3 regions of the Nocardioides korecus genome follow, and region 3 is predicted to be linked to each of the others. Evidence: riboswitches for the same ligand, from Rfam matches in the RefSeq annotation. Region 3 holds a riboswitch; each other region holds the start of a gene.

Region 1 (4,326 bases), on a different contig from region 3:
TGGTCGGAGTGGAGCCACTGCGGCTTCACCACGGTGGTCTCCTCGCCGGGGGAGTACGCCGACGTCCTCGACGACCACCTCGCGGGGCTCCTCCAGGGACGGGTGCTGATCACCCCCGAGCAGGTCGAGCGGGCCCGGCTGTGGGCGTGGTTCTACCGCTCCGGCAGCGACATCACCTCGCCGCTCGTGCCGGCCTGGCAACTGGGCCAGGGCGACGCCCTGCTCGACGTGCTCGGCACGACCATGCAGCACACCGAGTCCGACGGGGACCCCCTCTTCACCGCAGTACGGCGCCTGTGGACCCGGCGCGACCCGGTGGCCACCCGCCTCGACCTGACCCGGGACGACGCGTCCCTGACCGACGACCTGGGAGCCTGCCGGTGACCTTCGAGCTGGCCTCGCTGCAGCTGTCCACCCGGTTCGACCGCCCCGGCGGCCCGGTCGCGGTCCCCGGCACCGTGGGTCGCGGCGACGACCCGGCCCTGGTCCTGCTCGACGGCGCCTCCCGGGCGCCGCACCGGCTGGCCCGCCTGCGCCGCCAGGAGGCGCTGCTCGGGGTGCAGGTCGAGCCCACCTCGCACCCGCTGCGCGTCACGGTCGTGCTGCTCCTCGACGAGCACGCGACGCGTTCCTGGCGGCAGGCCCGCGACCTGCCGATCGGCGAGGACTCCGGGGAGGAGCACCCCCACGAGGACGACTGGCACCGCCTCGTCCGGATCTCGGTGCAGGGCCGACCGCGCGCCGTGGCGCTGCTGGACCGCCGCCGCGCCGACGGCGGCGCCAGCCTCCAACGCGTCGTGCTGCGGGTCGACCCCGACGAGGTCGGCCCCGGCGGGCTGCTCACCCTGGGCTTCGACGCACCCGAGCACCTGCCCCCCTGGGCCCGGCGCCGGCTGCTGCCCGACGGACTCAGCGGGGTCTGCGTGGCGCGGGTCAAGGTCGACCGCGCGCCGAACCCCGTGCGGCCCGGCCTCTCGACCGGTCGCGCCCCGGACCCGGAGCGGCGCAGCCTGGTGCCGCGGCGTCCCGGCGGGTTCGTGGTGAACCCGGCGGGCGCCGGTCCCGACGACCCCGCGTCCGAGCCGGTCCGCGTGCTCCTGGTGCCCCGGTCGGTGGTGCCTCGTCCCGCGCCCCAGGGGCGGCGGGCCCGGGCGCTGGAGCCCCTGGCACGCACCCAGGACCGGGTGCGCTCGCGGCTGGCCCTGCGCTCGGAGGTGGTCCTCACCGAGGTCACCCGGGTCGACACCGGCCGCACGCGCACGGTGCGCTCGCCCGTGGCCCCCGACGGCACGGCCGTGCTGGAGCTGGACCCGCACGAGGGACCGGTGCTGTGCCGACCCTCGCTCGGCGCGCTGGTGGGGGAGCTCGCGGGTCCCCGCCGGCTGGGTGGCCTTGGCGGCGGCGACTGGTACGCCGAGATCGTCTGACGCCCGTCGCACCCGACCACACCCGGGCCCGGGTCGTCCCGGTGGTGCCGAGGTAAGGTCGTGCCTGCCACACGCGGGAGCTCGACGACATCGGGCTGAGAGGGCGACACACGGGTCGCCGACCGCTCGAACCTGAGCCGGGTAATGCCGGCGGAGGAAGCAGAGGCCCGATGAGCGACGTCCGCACCCGTCCCCCCGAGCGCGAGGGTGGTCCCGGACCACGACCCGCCGCCGCGGAGGTCCCGCACACCCTGACCGAGCAGGCGCCCCGCACGCTGGGCACCTGGGACCAGCTCGGGCTCTGGGGCAACCTCGGGGTCAGCCTGCTGGGGTTCACCGGCGCCGTCGCCGTGCTGCAGCCCGGCGGTCCGGGCACCGCGCGGCTCTCCCTGGCTGCCGCCCTGCTGGCCGTGGTGGTCGGTACGTCGCTGGGGGCCGTGGCCATCGCCGCCACGGCCGTGCTCGGGGCGCGCACCGGGGCGCCGTCGATGGTGCTGCTGCGGGGCGTGTTCGGCGCCCGGGCCTCGGTGGTGCCGACCGTGCTCAACGTGGTCCAGATGATCGGCTGGGGGACCTTCGAGATCGTCACGATCGCGACCGCCCTGGGGCAGGTGCTGCCCGGCGTACCTCGGTGGACGTGGGTGCTGCTGATCGGCGTCCTGACCACCGTGCTGGCCACCCGGCCCCTGGGCTCGGTGCGGCTGCTGCGCCGCTACGTCACCGTCGCCGTGGTCGTCGCCCTGGCCTACCTGACCAGCCAGCTGCTGGCGCACCCGCTGCACGCCACCGGGTCCGGCGGCGGGGGCGGCCTCAGCCTGGGGATCGACGCGACGCTCGCGGTGGCGATCTCCTGGGTGCCGATGGCCGCGGACTACTCCCGGCACTCGCGCACCCCGCGCGCGGCGGCCACCGGAGCCCTCATCGGCTACACCGTCATGCAGGTGGCCTGCTACGGCCTCGGCCTGGTCGCGGTGCTCAGCGTCCTGACTCGGGGCGGCGACGTGTTCGCGACCTTCCTGGCCGTCCCGCTGGGCGTGGTGGCGTTCGCCGTGGTGACGGTCCGCGAGCTCGACCAGTCCTTCGCCAACGTCTACTCCACCACCGTGTCGACGCAGAACCTGCGGCCCCGCTGGGACCGCCGTGCGATCTCGATGGCGGTCGGGGCGCTCACGACACTGCTGGCCCTGGTGGTGGACATCTACGACTACGCCAGCTTCCTGTCGCTGATCGGCTCGGTGTTCGTGCCGCTCTTCGCGGTGCTGGTGGCCGACCGGCTGTGCCTGCGCGACCGGCCCTGGGACCTGTCGGAGACGGCACCCACGCGCTGGGTGATGCTCCTGCCCTGGGCGCTGGGCTTCGCGGCGTACCAGCTGCTCAACCCGGGCCAGGTGCCGCTGTGGACCCACGCCTGGCAGGACCTGGCCGCCGCCACCGGCTTCAGCCCGAGGCCGTGGATGAGCGCCTCCCTGGTCTCCTTCGCGGTCGCCGCCCTGGCGACCGCCCTGGTGCACGTCCCGCGGTGGGCGCGGGGACGACGGTCGAGGTCGCCGGAGGCGGCCCGTGGTGAGGAGAGGCGGTCGGCATGACGAGCTCGGTGACGGTCGGGAGCGTGGTGGAGGTGCTGGAGGCGGTGCGTGCGCGCGTGCCGCTGGTGCACTGCATGACCAACGTGGTGGTGACCAACGTGACGGCCAACGGGCTGCTGGCGGTCGGCGCCTCTCCGGCGATGGTGGAGAACGCCGAGGAGTCGGCCGACTTCGCGCGGATCGCGGACGGGCTGCTGGTCAACCTGGGCACCCTCTCCCGCGAGCGCGCCGAGGCTATGCCCCTGGCCGCCGCGGCCGCACGCGAGGCCGGCACGCCCTGGGTGCTCGACCCGGTCGCCGTGGGGGCCCTGGCCTTCCGCACCACCCTCGCGGCCGGGCTGCTGGAGCACCGGCCCGACGTCGTGCGCGGCAACGCCTCGGAGGTCCTCGCGCTGGCCGGAGCCGCGGGCGGCGGGCGCGGGGTGGACAGCACCGCCTCGACCGAGAGCGCGCTGGAGGCGGCACGCACCCTGGCCCGGAGCACCGGCGGGGCGGTCGCGGTCAGCGGGCCGGTCGACCTGGTCACCGACGGCGAGCGGGTCGTCGAGGTCCGCAACGGGTCCCCGCTGCTCACCCTGGTGACCGGCGCCGGCTGCCTGCTGGGCGCGCTGGTCGCGGCCTGCGCGGGCACGGGCGCCGCCCCCCTGGAGGCCGCCGTCGCCGCGACCGGCATCCTCACCGTGGCCGCCGACGTCGCGGCCACCACGACCACAGCGCCCGGGTCCTTCGCCGTCGCGCTGGTGGACGCGCTGCACACCCTGCAGGGCCCCGACCTGGCCGACCGGCTGGTGCTGCGGTGACCGGACGCACCCCCGCCGCGACCGCGTCCCTGCTGGACCTCTACCTGGTCACCGACACCGCCTCGTGCGGCGAGCGCGGGGTCGCGGAGACCGTGCGGCTGGCGGCGCGGGGCGGCGTCACGCTGGTGCAGGTCCGCGAGCCCGGGCTGGGCACCCGCGACCTGTGCGCCCTGACGCGCGCGGTGCAGGACGCGCTCGCGGGCACCGGGGTGCCGGTGGTGGTCAACGACCGGGTCGACGTCGCCCTCGCGGTCGGCGCCGACGGCGTCCACGTGGGGCAGGGCGACCTCCCGCCCGACGTCGCCCGTCAGCTCCTGGGCCCCCGCGCCCTGGTCGGCCTCTCGGTCTCCACCGCCGACCAGGTCGCCGAGGCGCAGGCGTGGAACGCGCGCGGACCGGTGCTGGACTACCTCGGCGTCGGCCCGGTCTGGGCGACCCCGACCAAGCCCGAGGCGGCGACCCCGCTCGGGCTCGAGCGGACCGCCGCCCTGGTCGCCCTGGCGGCCTCGACCG
Region 2 (4,326 bases), on a different contig from region 3:
TGAGCGGGACCAGGGCCAGCAGGACGGGCGCGACCCGGGCGAGCCGGCCGGTCACCCGGTCACCCCGCCGCTCCGCGCGCCCGACCCCGCCGGGGTCACCGGCTCGTGACGTCGCGCCAGTCGCGCAGCCAGCCGTCGAGGTGGCTGCGGACCTGCTCGGCGGGCAGCCGGTAGGGCTTGGGCGAGACGACGGCGAACTTCGCCCAGTCGGCGGGCAGGCCCACCGAGCGCACGACGGGGTAGACGTACATGTTGTCGGGCAGGGCCTTCTGGAAGTCGCGGCCGAGCATGAAGTCGATGAACTTCCTCATCCCGGCGGGGTTCTTGGAGCCGGTGAGCACCCCGGCGTACTCCACCTGGCGGTAGCAGGTGTCCAGCAACGCGCTCGTGGTCGGCTTCGAGGCGCCCTGGGGGATCGTGAACGGCGGCGAGGAGGAGTACGACGTCACGATGGGCCGCGAGCCCTTGCCGCCACCGGCGGTGAAGTCGCTCTCGTAGGCCTCGGTCCAGCCGGCGTCGATCTTGGTGCCGTTGGCCATCAGCTTGGACCAGTAGTCCTTCCAGCCGCTCTCGCCCTTGGCCGCGATCGTGGCGACCAGGAAGGCCAGGCCCGGCGAGGACGTCGTCGCCCCCGGCGTCACGAACAGGCCCTTGTAGCGCGCCTCGGTGAGGTCGTCGAGGCTGCGCGGCGGGGTCAGGCCCTTGGCGGCGAACCACGCGTCGTCGACGTTGACGCAGACGTCGCTGTAGTCGACGGGCGTGAGCCGGTCGGCCCCCGACCCCTCCAGCCGGTACTTCTCGGCGTCCGCGGGCAGCTTCGTCGTCGAGTACGCCGCGAACACCCCCGCCTTCACCGCCCGGGGCGCGAACAGGTTGTCCACGCCGTAGACGCCGTCGGCGATGGGGTCGTCCTTGGTCAGGACCAGCTTGCTGGTGAGCTGGCCGGCGTCGGCCTGCGGCTGGATCTTCACCGTGATGCCGGTCTGCGCGGTGAACTCCTTCATCACCGACTTCGACATCGCCCAGCTGTCGTGGGTGGCGACCACGAGGGTCTTCGGGTCCTCGCCCGACGAGCTGCCGCCCGAGCCGGACGTCGAGCCGCAGGCGGCCGCGGTCAGGGCCAGGACGGCGGCCGCGAGCACGGAGACGGCACCCCGCGGTCGGACCCGGCGCCGGGTGGGCGGGGAGGCGTGCAGGGGCATGGTCGATCTCCTTCGACTTCCTTCGCCGGTGCTAACCGGAGCAGGTTCAAGGGTCTGCGGCGTTCCCGCACTCTCAGCGCCCCTGACCTCGCGGCCCGGGCGCTCCCCTGTCGGACGCCGCCCAACCTAGCCCACGCCTGCGCGCGCCCACGCACGCAGGGACGGCAGATCCCCGCCACATCGTCGCGTATCCGCCGGCGCGACGGCACGACTCGGGCATCATGGCCCGCGGCGGGGGGGGACATCGCCCGCTTCGACATCCATCTCGAGGAGCAGGGCTCATGAGCGATCACGACAACTACCCCGGCGCGCCCGGGGGCCAGGGGAACCCGCCGGGTCAGGGGGGCCAGCAGGCAGGCCAAGCAGGTCAGGGGGGTCCGGGGTACCCGGGGCAGGGCCAGCAGCCCGGCCAGGGCTACCCGGGTCAGGGCGGCCAGGGAGCACCCGGCGGGCAGCCGGGACAGGGGTACCCCGGACAGGGCGGCTACCCGGGGCAGGGCGGGCCTGGCGGCCAGCCCGGTCCGGGCTACCCCGGACAGCCCGGTCAGCCCGGTCAGCCCGGCCAGCCCGGTCAGGGGGGCCAGGGGTACCCAGGGCAGGGCCAGCAGCCCGGCCAGGGCTACCCGGGCCCGGGCGGACCCGGCGGCCCGGGGGGCTACCCGGCCCCCGGCGGTCAGCCCGGTGCGGCGTACCCGCCCCCGGGACCGCAGTTCAACCCCACCTCGACCAACCCGTACGGCGCCCCGCCCGGCGGGCCCGGCGGCGGCGGCAGCAAGAAGCTGCTGTGGATCATCCTGGCCGCGGTCGCGGCGTTCCTGGTGCTGGTCATCATCGTGGTCGTGGCCGTGGCCTCCTCCGGGGGCGACTCGGACACGACCGCCTCGGGCTCCGGTGGCTCGAGCGGCGAGGTCAAGACCGGGTCGCAGGACGACGCGGTCCGCTCCTACCTCCAGGCCGTCGCCGCCGGTGACGCCAAGAAGGCGCTCTCGGTGGTGGCGACCAAGCCGGCCAGCGACGACCTGCTGACCGACGAGGTGCTCGCCGCGTCGAAGAAGCTGGGCCCGATCACCAAGATCAACGTGCCGAAGGTCTCCAGCGACTACACCACCATCGTCAACGCCAGCTACAGCGTCGGCGACGAGAGCATCACGCAGACCTACTACGTGCAGAAGACCGCCGACGGCTACGCGCTCAAGGACATGGGCGACGGCATCGACCTGAGCCGGCTTCGCGCCAACACCCTGCCGATGATGATCAACGGCAAGGAGGTGACCAGCGACAAGGTCTACCTCTTCCCCGGCGCCTACCAGTTCACGACCGGCAACGACAACGTCAGCTACGGCGACACCGGCAAGATCGTCATCAAGGGCGGCAGCGACTACGTCTCCACCCTCGACCTCGAGCCGACGCTGACCCAGACCGGCAGCCAGACCTTCACCCAGGCGGTGAAGGCCTCGGCCAACGCCTGCCTGCGCAAGAAGGAGATCTCGCCCGCCAACTGCCCCAACCGGGCCGGCAACAGCAAGAACTACTCGATCGACAAGAGCTCGATCGTGTGGCGGCTGAAGAACCAGGACGCGTTCGCCAACCTCAAGCCGCGTCTGGACTACGACAACCCGGCCCTGGCCAGCGTCTACCCGAGCCTGCAGTTCGAGGTGAAGGCCAACTGCAACGCCTCGAGCGGGCGGTGCAGCTCCTCGACGTACAGCAGCGGGAAGGTCGTCGTCGACCTGACCAAGGACCCGGTCACGGTCACCTGGGGCCAGTAGCCCGACCCCTGTGCACTCCCCCGACGACCCCGCTGCGGCCCGGTCGTCGGGGGAGTTCGCGCGTCGGGGGCGGCGTACGAGCGGCGACCGGGCGGCGTACGCCCTCCACCTTGTCGGGCGATCGGTGACCTCCTCGGCTGAACGTTCGGCCGAGAAGGTGACGTTTCCCCGGTAAACCGGGGAAACGTCACCCCCGCTGCACCACCGGAGCGAACCGCACCGCACCACCGGGGGTGGGCTCGGAGCGGGCCAGGCGGCCCTGGAGGGCCAGCAGCTCGAGGTGGGCCAGGGTCTCGAAGGCGGCCAGGGCGGCGTCGAAGGGGCCGAGGGCGTCGCGGTGGTGCTCGCGGCGGGTCCAGGGCAGCAGGCCCGCGACCTCCCAGGAGGTGCGCGCGCCGGCGTCGACGGCGTCCTGCGAGGCCCCGAGGCGTACGGCGTGGTGCTCGACCAGCTCGTCGATCCGGGCGTGCGAGGACTCGGTCACCGGGCCGTGGGCGGGCAGCAGCCGCAGGTCGGGCAGCGCCCGCACCTTGGCCAGCGAGGACAGGTAGTCGCGCAGCGGGTGACGCACCCAGGCCGGCTCGAAGCCGATCGAGGGCGTGATCGTCGAGAGCACGTGGTCGCCGGCGAGGAGCAGACCCGCGTCGAGGTCGGCGAAGACCACGTGGCCCTGGGTGTGGCCCGGGGTGGAGACCGCACGGAGACGGCGCGCGCCGAGGTCGACGTCGGTGTCGCGCTCGAGCCAGGTGTCGGGCGCGGCGTAGTCCTCGAGCGCCTCGGGGCGACGCGGCATCGCGGCGAGCCACTGCTCGGCGAGGTGACCGGCGCCGGCGGCGCGCAGCCGGGCGACGTTGGGCTCGGTGCGACCGGCGTCCCACAGGGCCCCGGAGTGCATCATCTCCAGGGTCGGGCGCTCACCGGCCCCCAGCGCGATCGGCGCCCCGAGCTCGCGGCCCAGCGCGACGGCCTGGGTGTAGTGGTCGCGGTGCATGTGGGTGACCAGGAAGCGGCGGATGTCGCGGACCCCGAAGCCCAGCTCGCGCAGCCCCGAGACCAGTGCCTGGCGCGACTCCGGGATGGCCCAGCCGCCGTCGACCAGCACCAGCCCTTCGTCGGTCTCCAGGACGTAGACGTTGACCGCCCGCAGCCCGTCCATGGGCAGGGGCAGCGGGATCCGGTGGACGCCGGGCGCGACGGTCTGCGCCCCGGGCTCGGCCCACGCGCCGCGGCCCGTCGAGACGTGCTCCGCGGCTCGGCCCCGGTCGGCGGTGGTCAAGCGTGGCGCGCGAGCGCGACGTCGACCGCGAGCGGCACGTGGAGCAGGAAGGTCGCACCGCGGCCGGGCTCGGACTCCA
Region 3 (4,326 bases):
CGCAAGCACCTCCGAGGCGTTGCCGCGCACCACGGCCGGGCGGTGCTCGAGCAACGCGGCGGCCAGCGTCGTGCGGAATGCCAGCGCCCCCACGGCGACGGGGTCGAGCACCCAAGGGGTCCCGGACTCCCGGGCGGCGGCCGCGGCCAGCGGCATGGCCTCGGCCCGTTCGCGCGACAACGTGCCCAGGTTGACCAACAGCCCATCGGCAATGCGCGCGAAGTCGGCCGACTCCTCGGCGTTCTCCACCATCGCCGGTGACGCCCCGACTGCGAGCAGGCCGTTGGCCGTCACGTTGGTCACCACCACGTTGGTCATGCAGTGCACCAGCGGCGCACGCTCACGCAGCCGCTGGAGCACCTCCACGACGGTCTCCACGTTCGTCACACCGGCCACCTCTCCTGCCGCAGTGCGGCATCCCAGAACATCCACTCATAGCGGGCACTACGCTCCGCCTCGACGTGGGCCGCGGCCCTCTGGTCGTGCGTGAGGCCGGTCCCGATGCGGTCCACCAGGTCGAGCACCTCAACGACCACACCGGCGAACTCCTCGCCGGCGTAGGTCTCAATCCACCGCTGATAGCGGGGCTCGCTGGACCCGCGCCCAACCAGGGCCTGGCCAACCCGGGCATAGATCCAGTAGCACGGCACCACCGCGGCCAGGCCCTCAGCGAACGAACCACCATGGACGGCGCCGAGCAGGTGCCGGGTGTAGGCGTGGGTCGTCGGTCCGACGGGCATCGCGGCCAGCGCCGCAGCGTCGAGGCCCACCTCGGCCAGCAGACCCTGGTGCAGGCTCAGCTCGACCTCGGCGGTGCCGACGGCGTGGCGCGCCAACATCGCCGCGTCGAGTCCCGACGGGGCCCGGCCCGCAAGCGCGGCCAGCGCCCGACCGTAGTCACGGAGGTAGTGCGCGTCCTGGGCCACGTAGTAGGTGAAGCACCCAGTCGGCAGCGACCCGTCGACCAAGCCCGTCAGGAACGGGTGCTCGAACACGGCGGCGTACGCGGGCTTCATCGCAGTCCACAGCTGCCCCGACCATCCGTCCCGGTCAGCTGGGTCAAGGGGGCCGGTCACCAGACTCACCGGCGCCGGGCCAACCGCAGGCCCGCGTGGACCAGAGCCGTGACCACAGCAGCAACAACAAACGAGCTCAGTGACGCGCTCATCCACACCTGCGGTGAGAACCCGACCCAGCCAGCCAACGCGTTCCACCAGTGCGCCCACAGCTGCACCTGGCCGGGGTTGAGGACCTGGTAGACCACGAATCCTGCCAGCCAAGGCAACAACATCACCCACCGCGTGGGGGCGCTCTCTGAAAGGTCCCACGGTCGACCGCGCAGGCACACCCGGTCAGCCACAAGCACCGCGAACAACGGCACGAACACCGACCCAATCAACGACAAGAAGCTCGCGTAGTCGTAGATGTTCACGACCAGGGCGAGCACCGTGGTCAGCGCCCCGACAACGACCGAGATCGCACGCCGGTCCCAGCGCGGGCGGAGGTTCTGGGTGGAGACCGTCGTGGAGTAGACGTTCGCGAAGGACTGGTCGAGCTCACGGACCGTCACCACCACGAACGCCAGCACACCCAGCGGCACGGCCAGGAAGGTCGCGAAGACATCACCACCGCGCGTCAGGACACTGACCACCGCCACCAGCCCCAGGCCATAACAGGCCACCTGCATCACCGTGTAACCCACGAACGCCCCGGTCGCCGCCGCACGCGGCGTGCGCGAGTGACGCGAGTAATCCGCAGCCATCGGCACCCACGACACGGCCACAGCCAAGGTGGTATCGATACCGAGGCTCAGCCCGCCCCACCCGCCACCGCCAGCATGCACCGGGTGCGCGAGCAGCTGACCCATCAAGTACGACAACGCCACGACCACACCCACCGTCACGTAGCGTCGAAGCAGCCGCACCGAACCAAGCGGACGAGTCGCCAAGACCGTGGTCGACACCCCGATCAGCAGCACACACCCCCACCGCGGCACACCCGGCACCACCTGGCCCAGGGCGGTGGCGATGGTGACGATCTCGAAGGTGCCCCAGCCCACCATCTGCACCACGTTGAGCACCGTCGGCACGAACGACGCCCGGGCGCCGAAGACGCCTCGCAGCAGCACCATGGAGGGGGCACCGGTGCGGGCGCCAAGCACCGCGGTAGACGCGATCGCGGCGGCCCCCAGGGCGGTGCCGACCACCACGGCGACCAGAGCAGCGACAAAGGAAAGCCTCGCAGTGCCCGGACCGCCCGGCTGCAGTACCGCCACCGCCCCGGTGAACCCCAGCAAGCTGACCCCGAGGTTGCCCCACAGGCCCAGCTGGTCCCAGGTACCCAACGTCCGGGGAGCGTCCTGGGTCAGGGTGTGCGGAACCTCGACCGCCCCGGAAGGAAGCGACGGGCGAGGACCAGGTCCCTCAAAAGGTGGGTGGTCTGGACGGGTGCGTACATCGCTCATCGGCCTCTGCTTCCTCCGCCGGCATTACCCGGCTCAGGTTCAAGCGGTCGGCGACCTGCTACGTCGCCCTCTCAGCCCGATCCCGTCGAGCTCCCGCGTCTTGGCGCCTCCGACGATAGCGCGGCCCGATACGGCGAGCACTCTCGCCCCGACCTCGGCGGCGACCCATCCAGCAGCGCCGAGGCGCGAGGGCCCGAGGTCGCACTGGCCAAGCTGCGAGGTGCGCCCACCCGCGTCACCCTCGTGTTCGCGGTAGCGGAGTCCCTACTCCTGCTCACCGTGGCGGTGACTTCGGCCCCGTTCTTGAGGTCGGTCGTGGCGCCCGAGGCGATGAGCCCGCCAGCTCGGCCGCACCGACAAGGCCGTCCTCGCCCGCATCCACCGCGACCGGGTCTGCTGCACGGACAGGTGACAGGTTTTTAGGCGGCCTGGACGGCCAGCTTGGTCATGATTGTCTCGAACTCGACGGGGGTCAATCGTCCGAGTGAGTCCTGCCGACGACGTCGGTGGTAGGTCTTTCGATCCAGGTCACGATGGCCATACGGAGCTCTTCCCGGGTGGCCCAGACTTGCCGGTCAAGGACGTTCTTCTGCAGCAGGCTGAAGAACGATTCCATTGCCGCGTTGTCGCCCGCGGCACCGACTCTGCCCATTGATCCGACGAGCTGATGCCGGTTCAACGCTCGTTGGGCCTTGCGTGAGCGGAACTGCGATCCGCGGTCTGAATGGACCACGCATCCGGCCACGTCCTCGCCGGCTCGACTGCGCATGGCGACGGCGTTGTGTATGGCCGCGACCGCCAGCCGGGACTTCATCCGTGAGTCGATGGAGTAGCCCACGATCCTGTTCGAGTGCACGTCCTTGATCGCGCAGAGGTACAGCTTCCTTCCGCGGTCCAGTGCTCGGTGATGTCGGTCAACCAGAGCTTGTTGCAGGCGTCGGCGACGAAGCTGCGCTGGACCAGGTCGTCGTGGACCGGCGGGCCGGCCTTCTTGCCCTTGCCGCGCTTCTTCTTCCCGAACACCGACCACCACTCGTTCTCCGAACAGATCCGCCACGCGGTCCGATCGGCCATCGGTTGCCCAGCATCACGTGCCTCATCGAGCAGGAATCGGTAGCCGAACTCGGGGTCGTCGCGGTGGGCGTCGAACAGCGCGTTGGCACGGTAGGCCTCAGCGAGCTCGGCGTCGGTGACCGGAAGCGCCAGCCAGCGGTAGTAAGGCTGGCGGGCGATGTCGAGCACCCGGCACGTCACCGTGACAGGGATCCCGTCGGCGGCCAACTCGCGGACGAGCGGGTACATCATTTTCCCGGCAGATTCGCCTGCGAGAGATACGCCGCGGCCCGCCGCAGCACCTCGACTTCTTGCTCGAGGAGCTTGATCCGCTTGTTCGCCTCACGCAACGCATCGGACTCGTTGGCCGCCCGCCCAGCCGCCGAGGGACTCGATGACTTCTTGTCATCGATCGTGAGCCAGCGTTTGAGGCACGACGGTGAGACACCGAAGTCCTTCGCGACCTTGGCCACCGACGCATCGGAGTCTCGGTAGACCCGGATCACGTCCTCGCGGAACTCCTTGGGGAACGCCTTCGGCATGGTGCACATCCTTCCAGCGCCGACACACATCGACGCAGATCAGATGTCACCTATCCGTGCAGCAGACCCTGGTTCCAAGTCTGGGCGGTGGCGACCGCGGGCACGCCGACGGCGAGCGAGAGGCCCGCGGCCAGCGCGGACAGGGTGGTCAGGACGCGGGTGTGACGACGCATGAAGTTGGGTTCCCCCCCAAGAGAGGCCCCTGAGCTAGGGCCGAGACCGCGAGGATAAGGGTTCGCGACCGCCCTCTGGGGCGACATGGCTCAT

What was found. A riboswitch is a leader RNA that binds a small molecule or an ion and turns the genes downstream of it on or off. The one in region 3 is predicted to bind thiamine pyrophosphate.
Region 1: another riboswitch for thiamine pyrophosphate. It lies ahead of ACYVDA_RS15600 (purine-cytosine permease family protein); the one in region 3 lies ahead of ACYVDA_RS18000 (purine-cytosine permease family protein).
Region 2: another riboswitch for thiamine pyrophosphate. It lies ahead of ACYVDA_RS19370 (thiamine ABC transporter substrate-binding protein); the one in region 3 lies ahead of ACYVDA_RS18000 (purine-cytosine permease family protein).

What each region holds. Positions count from the first base shown of each region.
Region 1 covers NZ_BAAGZO010000007.1:236,442-240,767, reverse strand. The annotation lists gene ACYVDA_RS15610 (hypothetical protein) at 1-384, shown strand, start outside; gene ACYVDA_RS15605 (hypothetical protein) at 381-1,427, shown strand; TPP riboswitch at 1,500-1,587, shown strand; gene ACYVDA_RS15600 (purine-cytosine permease family protein) at 1,598-3,013, shown strand; gene thiM (hydroxyethylthiazole kinase) at 3,010-3,813, shown strand; gene thiE (thiamine phosphate synthase) at 3,810-4,326, shown strand, end outside.
Region 2 covers NZ_BAAGZO010000012.1:53,776-58,101, reverse strand. The annotation lists gene ACYVDA_RS19375 (ABC transporter permease) at 1-55, opposite strand, end outside; gene ACYVDA_RS19370 (thiamine ABC transporter substrate-binding protein) at 96-1,202, opposite strand; TPP riboswitch at 1,203-1,321, opposite strand; gene ACYVDA_RS19365 (hypothetical protein) at 1,484-2,971, shown strand; gene ACYVDA_RS19360 (MBL fold metallo-hydrolase) at 3,159-4,247, opposite strand; gene ACYVDA_RS19355 (sensor histidine kinase) at 4,244-4,326, opposite strand, start outside.
Region 3 covers NZ_BAAGZO010000010.1:6,171-10,496, reverse strand. The annotation lists gene thiM (hydroxyethylthiazole kinase) at 1-387, opposite strand, end outside; gene tenA (thiaminase II) at 384-1,016, opposite strand; gene ACYVDA_RS18000 (purine-cytosine permease family protein) at 1,082-2,344, opposite strand; TPP riboswitch at 2,474-2,562, opposite strand; partial or broken gene ACYVDA_RS17995 (IS3 family transposase) at 2,884-4,059, opposite strand; gene ACYVDA_RS17990 (hypothetical protein) at 4,110-4,232, opposite strand.